Regions from separate parts of the Methylophilus glucosoxydans genome, predicted to be linked through region 1. Evidence: predicted binding sites of a transcription regulator. Region 1 holds the regulator's gene; the other holds the start of a gene.
The links. Region 1 encodes FliA, which starts transcription of late flagellar genes. Its sites were predicted from a motif close to CTAAAGTTNNCNNAAANNNTGCCGATANNA; they were not measured.
Positions count from the first base shown of each region.

Region 1 (7,615 bases):
GTCATCAATCCGCCGCAGAGCAACATGGCGGTCTCATTTATATCGACCTCGACCATTTCAAATGGGTGAATGAAGCCCATGGCCACAACGCAGGCAATACGCTGTTGCAGCAAGTGGCGCAGCGCCTGCAAAAGGCGGCACAACCGCATTTTATTGCCTGTATGGGCGGCGATGAGTTTCTGATTCTGCTTTCCGGGCTGTCGACTCAAAAGGACAAGGCGGTACAACAGGTCTGGGCCTTGCAGCGCAAATTGCACAAAACCCTGCAACGGCCGTTTAACGTGGCAGGACTCAAGCTACCGGTGACCGCCAGCATGGGTTTGTGCAGTTTTAGCGGGACAGACATGGATGAAACGGACTATGTGAAAGCCGCGGACATCGCTTTGCACAAAGCGAAGCAGTCTGGCCGCAACCATGCCTGTCTGTATGAGCCTGGCATGCAGACCGAGATTGCGACGCAAGCGCGCCTGGAAGCCGAGCTGCGCGAAGCCATCGTCCAGCAACAGTTGCGGGTTTATTATCAGGTGCAAGTGGACCACACCGGCCGGCCGTTTGGTGCAGAGGTCTTGCTACGTTGGCAACACCCCACCCAAGGCCTCATTTCACCGCTGCAATTTATCGCGGTGGCCGAGAGCAGTGGCCTGATTGTTGAAATCGGCATGTGGGTACTCGACCAGGCATGTGCACAAATTGCCGTTTGGCAACGGGCACAAAAAACACGTGAACTCAGTTTGTCGGTGAATATCAGCGCGCGTCAGTTCCGTCAGGCCAATTTCACCGCCATGGTCAAAGCCTGTTTACAGCGACATCAAATCAATCCTAATGCCTTGCGTCTGGAGTTAACCGAAAGCCTGCTTTTGGAAAATGTGGACGATGCGGTACGCATCATGACAGAGCTCAGCCAGTCAGGCATCCAGTTCTCCCTAGACGACTTTGGCACCGGCTATTCTTCGTTGCAATATCTGAAAAAATTGCCACTGTATCAACTCAAGATAGACCGCTCATTTGTAAATGATATTGTGACCGATAGTCATGACCGCACCATTGTGCGTACCATTATTGCCATGGCGCAGAGCATGTACCTCGGCGTGATTGCCGAAGGGGTTGAAACCCCAGAACAACTGGAGCTGTTGCTAAACAATGGTTGCCGCCGCTACCAGGGTTACCTGTTTGGTAAACCCATGCCAATAGACGCATTTAATGATTGGTTGCAACAAGCGCTGGTTTAGAAATGATGCCCTAAAAGGGGATGGTTTAAAAAATAACTTTTACGGCCGCACAGCCAAGGTCAAGGCTGACTGTTGCGCTTGTTTGTCATTGCTGATGGCAAAGTAGCTGGCGTTGCCATCGTTGGAATCTCTGCGGTTGCTTCTGGCTCGGCTGGCGAGACTTCCTGGCGGTTCGCCAGATTGGTGGTGAGTTGCTCACCTGCCTCTGCGGTGAGGATGCGCAGGGTGATACGGCTGTTGAGCGATTGCGCCAGATTGTTGTCACTGCTGGAGACCGGCCTTGTTTCTGCCAGGCCAAGGGCTGAAAGCCGTTTGGCGGCGATGCCATCGGCGGCCAGTGTTGCTGCGACGCGTGCTGCCTGCGTCGCCGTCAATGTCCAACGCTTGCTTTCTGCGTCAACCATGCCACTGAAGGTGTGCTTGTCACTATGCCCTTCAACCTGGAGGGTACGGTATTCATTTTTTAGTTGTGCGCTGATGATGTGCAGTATCTGGCTGGCCTGTGGTGTATATGCCGCCTGATTGTTCTGGAACAGCAGATGAGTGGAAATATCCATTTCCACCCCCAAGTCTGACTGGTAAACCATGATCTGTTTTTGCTCTATCCATTGCGCCAGCGTGTTGGCCAGTTGCTGAGCCATGGCGCGTATTTTCTCCTGATCACGCTGTTTTTTTTCCTGATATAGATAGCTGAGCGGCAAAGGCTTCATCACCGCACTTGGGACTTGTCCATTTTGATTCTGCACGCCTGGAACTGGCAATCCAGGCGTTTGTAAGCCCTGTGGCATATTCTGCGGCTGGCCGACAGCCCCCGGTTGCCCCTGAAACGCAGTGACGACCGAGCTGGAGAGGGCGCGGTATTTATTCAGGTTAATGTTGGAGGTGGCATACATGACGACGAAAAAAGCAAACAGCAGGGTAATGAAGTCTGCATAAGAAATGAGCCACCGTTCGTGGCTTTCCTCTTCATCTTCGAGCTTGTGGCGTCTGTACATCACGATTGTCTCAAATGCAGATAAGATTCCAGCCGCTCACTGACCAGTTTTGGATTGTCGCCCCGTGCGATGGAGACCCAGGCATTGAGCAGCATTTCGCGCCTGGACATTTCATGCTGGACATGGCCTTTGAGTTTATTGGAGATGGGTAAAAACACCAGGTTGGCGAGCGCTACACCATAAATGGTGGCAACAAAGGCCACTGCGATGCCGCTACCGATCTTGCTTGGGTCAGACAGATTCTCCATGACATGAATCAGGCCGAGCACCGCACCCAGAATGCCTACGGTGGGCGCATAGCCGCCTGCCGCTGACCAGATTTTGACAGCGTCGCGCTGTTGCATTTCGTAGTAATACATATCAATGGCACAGACTTCGCGGATGCGGTCAGGCGGGGTGCCGTCCACCAGCAATTGCAAGCCCTTGCGTACGAAAGGATCCTGCTCACGCTTGATGTAGCTTTCCAGAGACAGCACGCTTTCTTTGCGCGCCTGCTGGCTCCATTGATTGATTTTAACGGCGAGTTTTTTACGGTCATCTTGTGGGTGGACAAAGGCCAGCTTCAACATGCGCAGGCCTTTGATAAACACTTTGAGTTCGGTTTGCAGCAAGACGGCGCCAGTCGTGCCGAGAATAACCACGGCAAAGGCAGCAGGTTGCATCAGGGAGTTGAGGTGGCCCCCTTCTATGACTTGGCCCAGGACCAGGCCGCCGAGTGCAATCAGCAGTCCGGCCAGGCTACCCCAATCCATCAGGCAACTCCGGTCCAGGCTTTTTCACGCATGGCGGCACGCAAGCGGGCGACCGCCTGGCTATGCAGCTGGCAAACGCGTGATTCGGACACATTCATGATGGCGCCAATCTCCTTGAGGTTAAGCTCCTGCTCGTAATACAAGCCCATCAATATCTTTTCGCGCTCTGGCAAGTTGTCGATAGAGGCAATCAAGGCTTCACGGAAGTCGCTTTCGAGCAGGGCTTTCACCGGGTCGCTGCTATCATCGTCCACATAACGATCCAGAAAGTGCTCGCCACCGTCATCGTCCTGAAAATCTTCGTAATAAATCAGCTGGTGACCCTGGCAGTCGCTCAAGACCTCGTAGTAATCTTCCAGGCTAAAATTCATGTGCTTGGCGATTTCGGATTCAGTTGGCGGGCGACCCAGTTTTTGTTCCAGTTGCTGCACAGCCAACTCGATATCGCGCATGTTTTTGCGGATACCGCGCGGCAGCCAGTCGGCACCGCGCAATTCATCCAGCATGGCGCCGCGTACGCGCTGAGAGGCGTAAGTTTCAAATTGTGCCCCATGCGTATCTTCGTAACGCTGTATCGCGTCCATCAGGCCGATCATGCCCGCTTGCACCAGGTCATCCAGCTCGACGCAGGAGGGCAGCTTGGCCTTCATTTGATACGCCATTTTCTTGACCAGGCCGCTATGCATTTTGAGCATCTGATCGGTATTTTGAGTCGTGCCTTTAGCGGTATACATGTTTTTCCTTTTTGACTTTAGGCAACAGCCATGGATGGCATGGAAATCCGTTGTTGTTCTAGACGATGGGCGACGGTTTTAAACGCCAGTGTGCTGGAAAGCTGTTTGCTCACTTCTGCAGTCGCGCGCCCAGGGTTGGCAGTGACTGCCTTGGCGGTTTCAGCAGGCATGGCCCCGATGAACTCCAGCGTGATGCCCAAAAATTGTTTGCACACCTGGTTCAGGCGCATAAAGTACTGATTGCCTTGATCATGGTTAGCGTCTGTCACGACGACACCCAACGGAATCTGCCCATGCTGCTGGCTGATGTGCTTGATGGTCGCATATGCCGACTTAATGGCGGCTTCGCTTCTATCCATTTGGATCACCAGCTCATGCGCGGCAATTACCGGCAGCAGCAGGCTGTAGTCTTGGCTATCCAGTTGTGCTTCAATCATCACAGTGTCGTAATCGTACGCAAGTTGCTCCACTATACCGTTGAGTTGCGTTTTTAAATCGTGAGATAAAGGCGAGGTTAACAGGTCATTTTCGCCCAAACAGGTCAGGTCATAGCCTTGCGGGTGTTTGAAAATGCCCCGCTGGATGGCCTGGCGTTGCACGGCGATGCCTTGCAGGGAATGTGTCATCGCGGGTTGGCGGTGCGCGTGCACCAGCAACAAACGCTGTTCTGGCGTCAGCATGCTGGTCGCCAGTTGACGCATCCACTGGCTGGCTGGCTGGCCATTGGCCCCAATCACACTGATAATGCGGGCAGAGGTTTTGGCCATGATACGGCGCAAGCCGTCCGCCTGGTCACGGTAATTAAACATGTGGCTGCTCCTGGCTGGCGGTTTGCATCATGCTGGAGATCACCAGCGGTAACTCTTCATCCAGATACTGGTAGGGCAGGCTGGCCTGGTGTGGTGTCAACACGCGCTCGACCAGGGCTTGCTTGTCTGCAACCTCGATATCCTCTGGCACACGCTGACCGCTGGTGGTGTAAAACAGGCGCATGCGTTCGCGAATCAACACGTCCAGTACATTGCCAATCGCAGCCGCTTCGTCGAGTTTGGTGACGATACAGCCAGCGATATCATGCTTTTTGTAGCTACGCATCACATCAGTCAAGGTATCGCCGGTTGAGGTCGCATTCAGGCACAACAGTTTCTGTATCGGGCTGTCGGCACGGCTCAGCATGGAAAGTTGCTCAGTCACCGCCTGGTCACGCTGGCTGACGCCTACGGTATCCACCAGAATCATATGTTTGTTCTTGAGTTCGTTTAAGGCTATTTTTAAGTCTTCTTCATCTTTGACCGCATGTACCATCACGCCCAGAATCTTGCCGTAAATGCGTAATTGCTCGTAGCCGCCAATCCGGTAGCTGTCAGTGGTGATCAAGCCCAGGTTTTGGGTGCCATGCTTCATTACATAGCGGGCGGCCAGTTTGGCCGTGGTGGTGGTTTTGCCTACCCCGGTCGGGCCGACCAAGGCATAGATACCGCCGCGGTCCAGCAAAGCATCTTCGTCGTCCAGCGTATGCAAATTGCGGCTGATCACTTCTTTGGCCCACATTGGCGCCTTATTCACATCAATGTGTTGCGGCATTTTTTCGGCAATCTGGCGTGAAAGCGACGCACTGAAGTTGGCAGCGAGCAGGGTGCCCAGCACTTTTGATTTGGCAGGACTATGTTGTAAATGATGCTGCCAGGTCATGGCACTCATCTGGGTTTCAAAGTGGCTGCGCATCTGGCGCATTTCCACCATCATGCCTTGCATTTTTTCTTCCAGCGTTTGTGTTGCCAGCTGATACGCATGCTCTTGTTGTTCACTGTGCTGCTTGAGCATGTCCATGATGGCCGATTCGTTGACACTGGCCTCTTCAGATACCGTGGCTGCCGGCGGCTGAACGGCGCGCGGCGCCGGTACTGGGGTTGCTTGCCGGGGTTGCTCTTTGGCATGCACAAAATCAAGCAGGCTGCGGGTTTGCTCGCTGCCTTGCTCAGCATTTGCCTGGCTCGCACTGGCATCGACATCCGACTCCAGCATGGCCATGATCTCGGTCCCACCGTTGACACTGCGATTCGCAACAATAATGGCATCTTCCCCCAGGGCCTGCTTGACCTGAGCCAGGGCTTCACGTGCGTTTTTGCCAAAAAATCTTCTGATGTTCATATTACTGCGCTCCGATTAAACTGGTGACACGAATCGATTTGTTGTCTGGCAACTCATCGTGGGATAACACTCTGAGGTGCGGGACGGTCCTTCTTAAGAATCTGGATAAAGCCTGGCGGAGGGGGCCAGCCACCAGCAGGACTGGTGTCAAGCCCATCTGCTCTTGCTGTCTGGCGGCCATTTCGGTCTCTTGTGACAGTCTTTCGGCAATGCCAGGCTCGATCACGCCCTGGCTGGACTGGTTGTTTTGTAATGCTTGCAACAGCAGTTTTTCCAATTGACCATCTAAGGTCATGGCGGTGATTTCGTTGCTGTAGGGGAACAGGTCCTGCACAATTGCACGCCCCAGCTTGATGCGGACCATGGCGGTCAGGTCATTGGCATCTTGCGAATACTGGGCATGGTCTGCCAGCGTTTCCAGAATCGTGCGCATGTCACGGATATGCACACCCTCATTGAGCAGGTTTTGCAAGACCTTTTGCAAGGTGGACAAGCTGATGATCTTGGGCACAATTTCCTCAATGAGCTTGCTGGATTCTTTGCTCATGTGATCCAGCAGTTGCTGGACTTCCTGGCGGCCCAACAGCTCACCGGCATTGAGTGAAATGATGTGGTTTAAATGAGTGGCAATCACGGTGCCTGGATCTACCACGGTATAGCCCAGACTTTGTGCGAATTCTTTCTGCTCGGGATCAATCCACACTGCGGGCAAGCCAAAGGCTGGATCGGTGGTGCGGGTGCCTTCAAGCTCACCGGTGACCGCACCTGGATCAATCGCCAGCATTTGATGATAGTTAGATTCCCCGGTCGCCATTTCCACGCCTTTCATGGTGATGCGGTAGGCGTTCGGTTTAAGCGTCAGGTTGTCGCGGATATGGACCGTCGGTGCCAGGAAACCAATCTCCTGGGCAAATTTTTTGCGGATGCCCTTGATACGCTTGAGTAATTCACCGCCTTGACCTTTATCGACCAGCGGGATCAAACGGTAGCCAACTTCGAGGCCGATGGTATCTACTGGCAGCACATCGTTCCAGGTGGCTTCTTCCGCCTCGCTGGCCGGGGCCAATTTATCATCTGGTTGTGGTTCAATCACCGTCTGCTGTTTGGCTTTTTCCTGTTTTTGTTTGACTGAATAAGCAATACCACCCAACAAGCCCCCCAACCCGATAAAGGCCAGGTGAGGCATGCCTGGAATCAGGCCGATACCGCCAATAATGCCGGCGGTGATGGTCAGCACACGTGGATTTTCAAACAGTTGGCTAATCAGCTGTCCGCCGATGTCTTCATTGTTGGCCACACGTGAAACCACCACACCGGCCGCAATGGAAATCACCAGCGAAGGGATTTGCGCGACCAGGCCATCACCAATCGCGAGCAAGGTGTAGTTTTTCACTGCATCGCCAAAGCTCAGGTCATGTTGCACCATGCCGACAATCAACCCGCCGACAATATTGATAATAATGATCAGGATCCCGGCGATCGCATCCCCGCGCACATACTTACTGGCACCGTCCATCGCGCCATAGAATTCGGATTCCTGGCCGACTTCTTTACGGCGGCGGCGGGCTTCATCTTCGCCAATCAGGCCCGCGTTCAGGTCCGCGTCAATCGCCATCTGCTTGCCGGGCATCGCATCCAGGGTAAACCGTGCACCCACTTCTGCAATCCGGCCCGCACCTTTGGTGATCACAGTAAAATTGATAATGGTGAGGATGACGAATACCACAATACCGACCGCATAGTTCCCGCCGATC
Region 1 covers NZ_JBHTJW010000002.1:1,588,333-1,595,947, forward strand. The annotation lists gene ACFQ1T_RS10250 (putative bifunctional diguanylate cyclase/phosphodiesterase) at 1-1,229, shown strand, start outside; gene ACFQ1T_RS10255 (flagellar motor protein MotB) at 1,289-2,224, opposite strand; gene ACFQ1T_RS10260 (flagellar motor protein) at 2,224-2,976, opposite strand; gene ACFQ1T_RS10265 (RNA polymerase sigma factor FliA) at 2,976-3,710, opposite strand; gene ACFQ1T_RS10270 (MinD/ParA family ATP-binding protein) at 3,728-4,519, opposite strand; gene flhF (flagellar biosynthesis protein FlhF) at 4,512-5,861, opposite strand; gene flhA (flagellar biosynthesis protein FlhA) at 5,863-7,615, opposite strand, start outside.

Region 2 (7,615 bases), 250 kb from region 1:
TCAGTCCGGGATCGGAGTATGTGCAAATCGGTGAAACACGCACCCATGTGATTGGTTATCTTGAGGATTTTCTGTTTGCACCGCAACGTGCACGCTCCCCGGTCAAATCTCTGTCTGGCGGTGAACGCAATCGTCTGTTACTAGCCCGATTATTTGCGCGTCCGGCCAATGTATTGGTGCTAGACGAACCCACCAACGATCTGGATATCGATACGCTGGAACTGCTGGAAAACCTGCTGCAAGATTATGCGGGCACCCTGTTTCTGGTGAGTCATGACCGGGCATTCCTGGAAAATACGGTGACACAAGTCATTGCTTTTGAAGGCCAGGGCAAACTCACCGAATTTAGCGGTGGTTATGATGACTGGCTGCGCTTTAGCCAGCAGCGCGAAGCTGCAAATAAACCAGTCGAAAAACCGGTGCCTGCAGCCTCGTCCCCCGTCAGCACGAACGCCTCATCCAACACCTCAACCCGAAAAAAGTTGAGCTTTAAGGAACAGCGTGAGCTTGAAGCGCTGCCTGCAGAAATTGAACAATTAGAGCAAGAGCAAGCTGATATCCAGGCACAGTTTGCACAAGGCGACATTTACAAGCAAGCGCCTGAGCAGGTCAAGCAACGACAAGAGAGACTGGATGAAATTGAAGCGTTAATCTTGCAGAAACTGGAGCGCTGGGAATGGCTGGAAAGCCAGTAAGCAACGCTCAAGCTTGAAAGTGGCAATGATGAATTGCCATTTACGGTTGTGATCGTTTGATTTTAATGCGAGTTATACCGCAAAGCTGGTGCGAGAGCTATGGGCACCGTGAGTTTGGCCATTTTTGCCATAGAACTGCGTGGCATTGGTTGCTTTGCCTTGAATCGCATCCAGCTTTTCCTGGTTGCGTTGAAAATGCTTGTTGATCAGGATGCCGTTGATGCGGTTAAGCTCTTTTGCCTGCGCCAGTTTTTTCTGGAACTCCATCCATGCAGTATCCATCACTTTGCCATGTCCTAACTCCAGCCATTTAGCCATGCCTTTTTCATTGGCTTCGAAGCCGGCGGCCGACAAGGCAGCGTAACGCTGTTTTGCGGCTTCACCCAGCGCCTGTAGTAACTCTACACGCTGATCAATAATCCGTTCTATGGTGTCCAGGTCAGCTTTGACCAAGGCTTTTTGTTCATTCTGCAAATCTTCAATGAGCGCTTCAACCAGATTGGCATCCGCTTCAAAACTGATCTCAGGGATAGCGTTGCGATTTGCAGTTGTCATAAACATCATCCTTTTTTCGAATGTATCAAGTCCTTAACGGTTTGCAATAAGCCGTCAGCCACTTTACCCGTGTCGACAGTAAAGTCTCCACGCGCAATAGCACTTTTAATTTCGTCCACTTTGTGCGTATCAAACACCTCTGACGAGGCAATCCCCGCTTCAATGGACTGCATCTGCACCGATGCCGCGGACAATGTCACATTGTCTTTGCTGGCTGGCGTTGCCGATGTGCTTGTTTTTTCGGTACTTTTGCTGCTGGTACCTTTATCTAATACTGGTTTATCTACACCAATCCCAAGTTTCTTGATCGAATCTGAAATATTCATGCTATCCCTCTGCCTTGATGTCTGAGTTTGTCGGGTGACTAAACCCTCATTGATTAACAGTTCTATCGGCATAGTTTAAGCGAACTTTAGTTGTTAATATAGTTTTTATCTCAAGATTCTGATTGAGAAGTATTTTTTCATGGTTGTCGTGGTGAGTCTGCCTAATATCTTACATCGACTTTTCCACTCGACAGTGCAACCCCTTTAATCACCTGGCCGCTACTGACTTTGACATCCACCACCTGCCCTGCATTGGCTGTTTGCAGTGCAGTCCCATCTGCACTGACCACAAATCCTTCGCCACGGCTATTTAACTGTACAGTCTGACCCTGCATGATCACAGGTCTGGACTTAAGCAACTCTGGGCGCAACACCGTGCCCAGCGGCATATTCAAGGCGGCTTGTTTGCCTTCAAGCATGGACAAGTCCGTGATAATGCCAGCCGGTAACTTGCTTAAATCCCCTGATTGCAACACCACATCGTTCGGGCTGAGTAGTGCACCCTGACTGACTGGCACTGCCGTCACTGCATATTCAGCCCACACTTGCACGTCTGCCTGCACATACAGCGTCCACAACTTGGTCTCGGCTTGCAGGCAACGGACACCTATATGTGTTTTACCCCACAACCGTGAGCCTGGTACGGTAAATCCTTCCATCATGTCGCAGGCAGCAATACGAACACGGCTGTCCAGTGGCTGAATGTCGACATTGACTTTGCCTGGATAACCTTGCGTCTGGCTCTGCACATATTGCACAGCGGTTTGATATACGCGGCTGTGCATGTCTGCGACCGCCGGCTCAGCGACACGCTGATTGGCCAGCGTAGCGGTTGTCGCCGTACGGTCAGCTGCGTGCAAGACATGACTGAAGAACCCGGTCAGGGCAATCAGCATCGCACAAAAAATTGTAAGCAGACGAGGTTTCATGAGCATTCATTCTACGCACAACCGCTGGCGCTAAATGCTCAAATAAAGGGGATTTACCGCATTTAATTCAGAAATTGTTCATAAACGTGCGGCGTACACTAGGCATAGCTAGTAAAAGTGACTCGAGCAATAAGAGGTAACGAGTTATCAGGATTAACGGCCGTGTCTGGCAAACCTTTAGGATATTTTTGAATAAAGGTGTTTTGGCGACGAGGCTACAACAATCGCTAACCAAAGATTAAAGCCAGAGATTCAGGCAAGTGAAAGGAATCAATGATGATCAACAAATTAGACGCCGCACTGAATTTTCATCAGACGGCATTGCGTGTCCGCAATGAACGTCAAGAGCTGTTGGCATCCAATATCGCCAATGCGGATACACCGCAATACAAGGCACGCGATATCGACTTTAAAGCCGCCATGCAGGCCGCCATGCATCCAGCCAGTAGCACGGGTACAGCAACAGGTGGTTTGCAAAAAACCGACTCGGGCCACATGCAAGGTCAGCCGAATCAGGGTTACGCAGGCCCGGGTGATCCATTGTTCCGCACGGTGACGCAAGCCTCTGTAGACGGCAATACGGTAGACATGGATGCAGAACGTAATGCCTATGTCGATAACGGCATCCGTTATGAAGCAAGCTTAACCATGATCACCGGCCAGATCAAAAAAATGCTGACCGCAATCAATGGCCAGTAATTGAGTAAGGAGTACTGACATGTCTTTGTTTAATGTATTCAAGATTTCCGGCTCTGCGATGAGCGCACAATCCATGCGTCTGAATACCGTAGCCAGTAACCTGGCCAACGCGGACAGCGTGGTCAGCTCTGACGGCAAACCCTATCAGGCCAAACAGGTCGTGTTCAAGGCCGTGCAAGATGCGGCGAATCAAAACGCCAGCACAGTTGCGGTTGACGGCGTGATTGAAGATAACCGCCCCGGCAAAGTGGTCTACGACCCCAAACACCCGATGGCCAACAGTGAAGGCTATATCACCATGCCTAACGTCAACGTTACTGAAGAGATGGTGAACATGATCTCTGCCTCCCGAGCTTATCAAAACAACGTGGAAACCATGAATGCGGCCAAGACCATGTTGCTTAAAACACTCAATATTGGTCAATAACCTGCAGAAAGGAATCTCATATGACCACGGTGAATACTAACAATCAGGTCCCTCAAGACTTGCTCAATACAGTGAACAATCGCTCATCAAATACAACCAGTACCGATGATGCCCAAGATAGGTTCATGAAGCTTCTGGTGACGCAAATGAAAAACCAGGATCCGCTCAACCCGATGGACAATGCCCAGGTGACTAGCCAGATGGCGCAACTGAACACGGTAACCGGGATCAACAAACTGAATGACTCCATGACCAGCCTCATCAACAACGTGCAGATGGGCCAGTCCTACCAGGCGACCAGCATGATAGGCCGCAATATATTGTCTGCCGGCAATACCATGGAGCTGGGCGAAAAAGGCGCACTGTTCGGTGTCAACATCCCGAACGGAGCCGACAACCTGACCGTCACCATCAAAAATGGCGCAGGCACCGTCATTCAAACACTGACGCTAGGCAAGCAGGCCACCGGCATCAATGCCTTGGGTTGGGATGGAAAAGACGCGAGCGGGCAACCGGCACCGACTGGCACTTATACCTTTGAAACGACCGCAACACTAGGGGACGCAAAAACAACCAGCACCGCATTAAGCCTGGCCCAGGTGCAAAGTGTTTCACAAATGAACGGCTCGTCCAGACTGAATTTGAGTACAGGCAAGGACGTGGCACTGGCCGATGTCCTGGAAGTATTCTAAAGCCCCACAGAATGTAATCTTACGCAAGGAGAAATAGCATGAGTTTTCAACAAGGTCTTAGCGGTTTAAATGCCACCTCTCAACAATTGTCTGTGATTGGCAACAACGTCGCCAACGCCAACACTGTGGGTTTTAAGCAATCAACCTCCAAATTTTCTGATGTATATGCCGCCTCATTGAACGGCGGGGGCGCCACACAAATCGGGATTGGTACCAAGCTGGCCAAGGTCTCGCAAGAGTTCACTCAAGGCAACATCACCAATACCAACAATACACTGGATGTGGCCATCAATGGCAATGGCTTTTTCATTATGAGCCAGAACGGTGTCGTCACCTACACGCGTAACGGCCAGTTTGAGATGGATAAAGATGGTTATATTGTGAATAGTGAAGGCAAACGCCTGAGAGGCAACAGTGCTGATAACCTGGAAGGGTCCTCGCCAGTAGATATTCAAATTAACACCAGCGACCTGCCCCCAAAAACATCCACCCAGGTCACCGGCAAGCTCAATCTGAACTCGGATAGCCCAGTCATCGATCAATCGGTTAAACCATTTAACCCTTCTGATGCCACTACCTACACCAACTCGACTTCGATTACCGTGTATGATGCCTTGGGCAATAGCCATACGGTGCAGAATTACTTTGTCAAAACCGCTGCAAATACTTGGCAAACATATACCACTGCTGACGGCAGTGTGGTCCCACCGAAAGCGAATGCTTCAGATCCATATACAGCAACGGGCACGATTCAATTCACGACCTCTGGCGCGTATGACACCACCAACTCTACAGCCCTGAATGTCAGCTTTACACCTTCAAGCGGTGCAGCTGCCGTCAACCTCAAACTGGATTACACCGCCAGTACGCAATATGGCTCTGGCTTCAGTGTGAACAAGTTAGCCCAGGACGGCTATACCTCTGGCCGGATTGCCAACTTCAGCATCGGTAGCGACGGCATTATTGTGGGACGTTACAGTAATGGTCAATCACAGGCGCTGGGCCGTGTGGTTTTGGCCAACTTTGTCAACCCTAACGGCTTGCGCTCGCTGGGCGGCAATCAGTGGCAATCCTCGTTCGATTCAGGCGAAGCCTTGATTGGCGCACCAGGCAGCAGCACGCTGGGGGTATTGCAATCTTCGGCAGTGGAAGACTCCAACGTCGACCTGACTGCAGAACTGGTGAACATGATTATGGCGCAGCGTGTTTACCAGGCCAACTCACAAACCATTAAAACGCAAGACCAGGTGCTGCAAACACTGGTGAACATGCGCTAATTGAGTCGTTAAACGCTGAATGTTGACTGATTGAAGGAGTCGCAATGGACCGTCTGATTTATACCGCCATGACCGGCGCCAAACATATCCTGGAGCAACAGGCTACCACTGCACACAACCTGGCCAACGCAACGACAACAGGCTTCAAAGCGCAGATAGACAGCTTCCGGGCGGTGCCGATTTTAGGAGATGGCCTGCCGACCCGCGCCTTTGTGGTTGACGCCACCATGGGTACCAATTATGCCGCAGGCAGCATTCAGCAAACCGGACGCGACCTGGACATTGCTGTGCAAGGCGAAGGCTGGATTGCCGTCCAGCGCGCCGATGGCTCTGAGGGCTATACGCGTAACGGTTCACTCAAGATTAACCAGAATGGGCAGTTGCAAACCGAATCCGGCTTGAATGTGATGGGCGATGGTGGTCCGATCAGCATTCCACCGGATGTCTCGGTGACGATTGCCAAGGACGGCACGGTCTCCAGCGTGAACAACCTGACGGCGCCCGGTGCAACCAATATTATCGGACGTATCAAACTGGCAAACCCGCCAGAATCCAGTCTGAAACGGGCTGCAGATGGCTTGTTTGTGACTTCGAATGGACAACCGGCACCGGCAGATGCCAATGTCACGGTGGTCGGTGGTGCATTGGAAAGTAGTAACGTGAATGTCGTCGATACCATGGTCAACATGATCAGCCTGGCGCGCCAGTTTGAGATGCAAATGAAAATGCTTGATAACGCCCAAAACAACGCCGGAAAAGCTGATCAACTCTTTGGTTTGAATGGCTAAGGCCAGGACTAAGATGACACTATGAACATGGCTCAATGCCCAAGGAGTGAACGATGATACGCTCATTATGGATTTCCAAAACCGGTCTGGATGCACAGCAAATGCAGATGGACGTGATTTCAAACAACCTGGCCAACGTCAGTACCAGTGGCTTTAAAAAATCGCGTGCCGTATTTGAAGACCTGTTATACCAAAACCTGCGCCAGGTCGGTGCCCAGACTTCTCAGCAAAGTCAGTCACCCAGCGGCTTGCAGTTGGGTACCGGGGTCAAACCGGTCGCGACCGAGCGTATTTTCACCCAAGGCAACCTGCAGCAAACAGGTAACGACAAGGATGTCGCGATCCAGGGTCAAGGCTTCTTCCAGATTTTGCTGCCAGATGGCACCACCGCTTATACCCGTGACGGCTCTTTCCAGGTTGACAGCCAGGGCCAGCTGGTCACCGCTAGCGGCTATCCTGTACAACCGGCAATCAGTATTCCGGCCAATGCGCAAAGCCTGACCATAGGCCGTGATGGCGTGGTCTCGATCACCACTCCAGGTTCTACCGCCACTACACAGATTGGACAGATCCAGCTGGCAACATTTATTAACCCGGCCGGCTTGCAGGGCAAAGGCGAAAATCTGTATGTCGAAACCACGGCCTCTGGTAACCCTGGTGTGAACACACCAGGTACAAACGGCGCGGGGCTGTTGAATTCTGGCTATGTTGAAACGTCCAACGTCAATGTGGTGGAAGAACTGGTTAGCATGATTCAGACGCAGCGCGCTTATGAAATTAATAGCAAAGCAATCACGACCTCGGATCAGATGCTGCAAAAACTAGCGCAGCTTTAATCCCTGGTTGAGGGGCATTCAAATGATGAATAGAACGATCATGAGCTTATTACTTTGTCTGGCATTCTCCCAATTACTGAATGGCTGTTCCATCACGCCGTCTACGATTGTTCAAAAGCCTGAAACACCTCGCGTTGCGGCGGCCCGCCCGGATACGCGCAGCGAAGGGGCTATTTTTAACAGCGGCGCCTACCGTCCACTGTTTGAGGATCGTCGTCCACGCTATGTCGGCGACATGGTCACCGTGCTGATTACAGAGAACACCACCGCCAACAAAGCCACTGACAATGAACAAACCAAAGACGGTGCAACTACGGCTGGCGTCACCGGCTTATTTGGTCACAACGTGCCCAAAGCCTCATTCAATGCCAGCTCTGCCCTCTCCTTCAAA
Region 2 covers NZ_JBHTJW010000002.1:1,834,577-1,842,191, forward strand. The annotation lists gene ACFQ1T_RS11360 (ATP-binding cassette domain-containing protein) at 1-695, shown strand, start outside; gene ACFQ1T_RS11365 (flagella synthesis protein FlgN) at 768-1,250, opposite strand; gene flgM (flagellar biosynthesis anti-sigma factor FlgM) at 1,256-1,576, opposite strand; gene flgA (flagellar basal body P-ring formation chaperone FlgA) at 1,738-2,505, opposite strand; gene flgB (flagellar basal body rod protein FlgB) at 2,782-3,204, shown strand; gene flgC (flagellar basal body rod protein FlgC) at 3,224-3,631, shown strand; gene ACFQ1T_RS11390 (flagellar hook assembly protein FlgD) at 3,652-4,323, shown strand; gene flgE (flagellar hook protein FlgE) at 4,362-5,600, shown strand; gene flgF (flagellar basal-body rod protein FlgF) at 5,645-6,388, shown strand; gene flgG (flagellar basal-body rod protein FlgG) at 6,442-7,224, shown strand; gene ACFQ1T_RS11410 (flagellar basal body L-ring protein FlgH) at 7,265-7,615, shown strand, end outside.
Region 2: flgM (flagellar biosynthesis anti-sigma factor FlgM) is a predicted target of FliA. The motif match lies at 1,637-1,666, and genes of this name have one in related genera.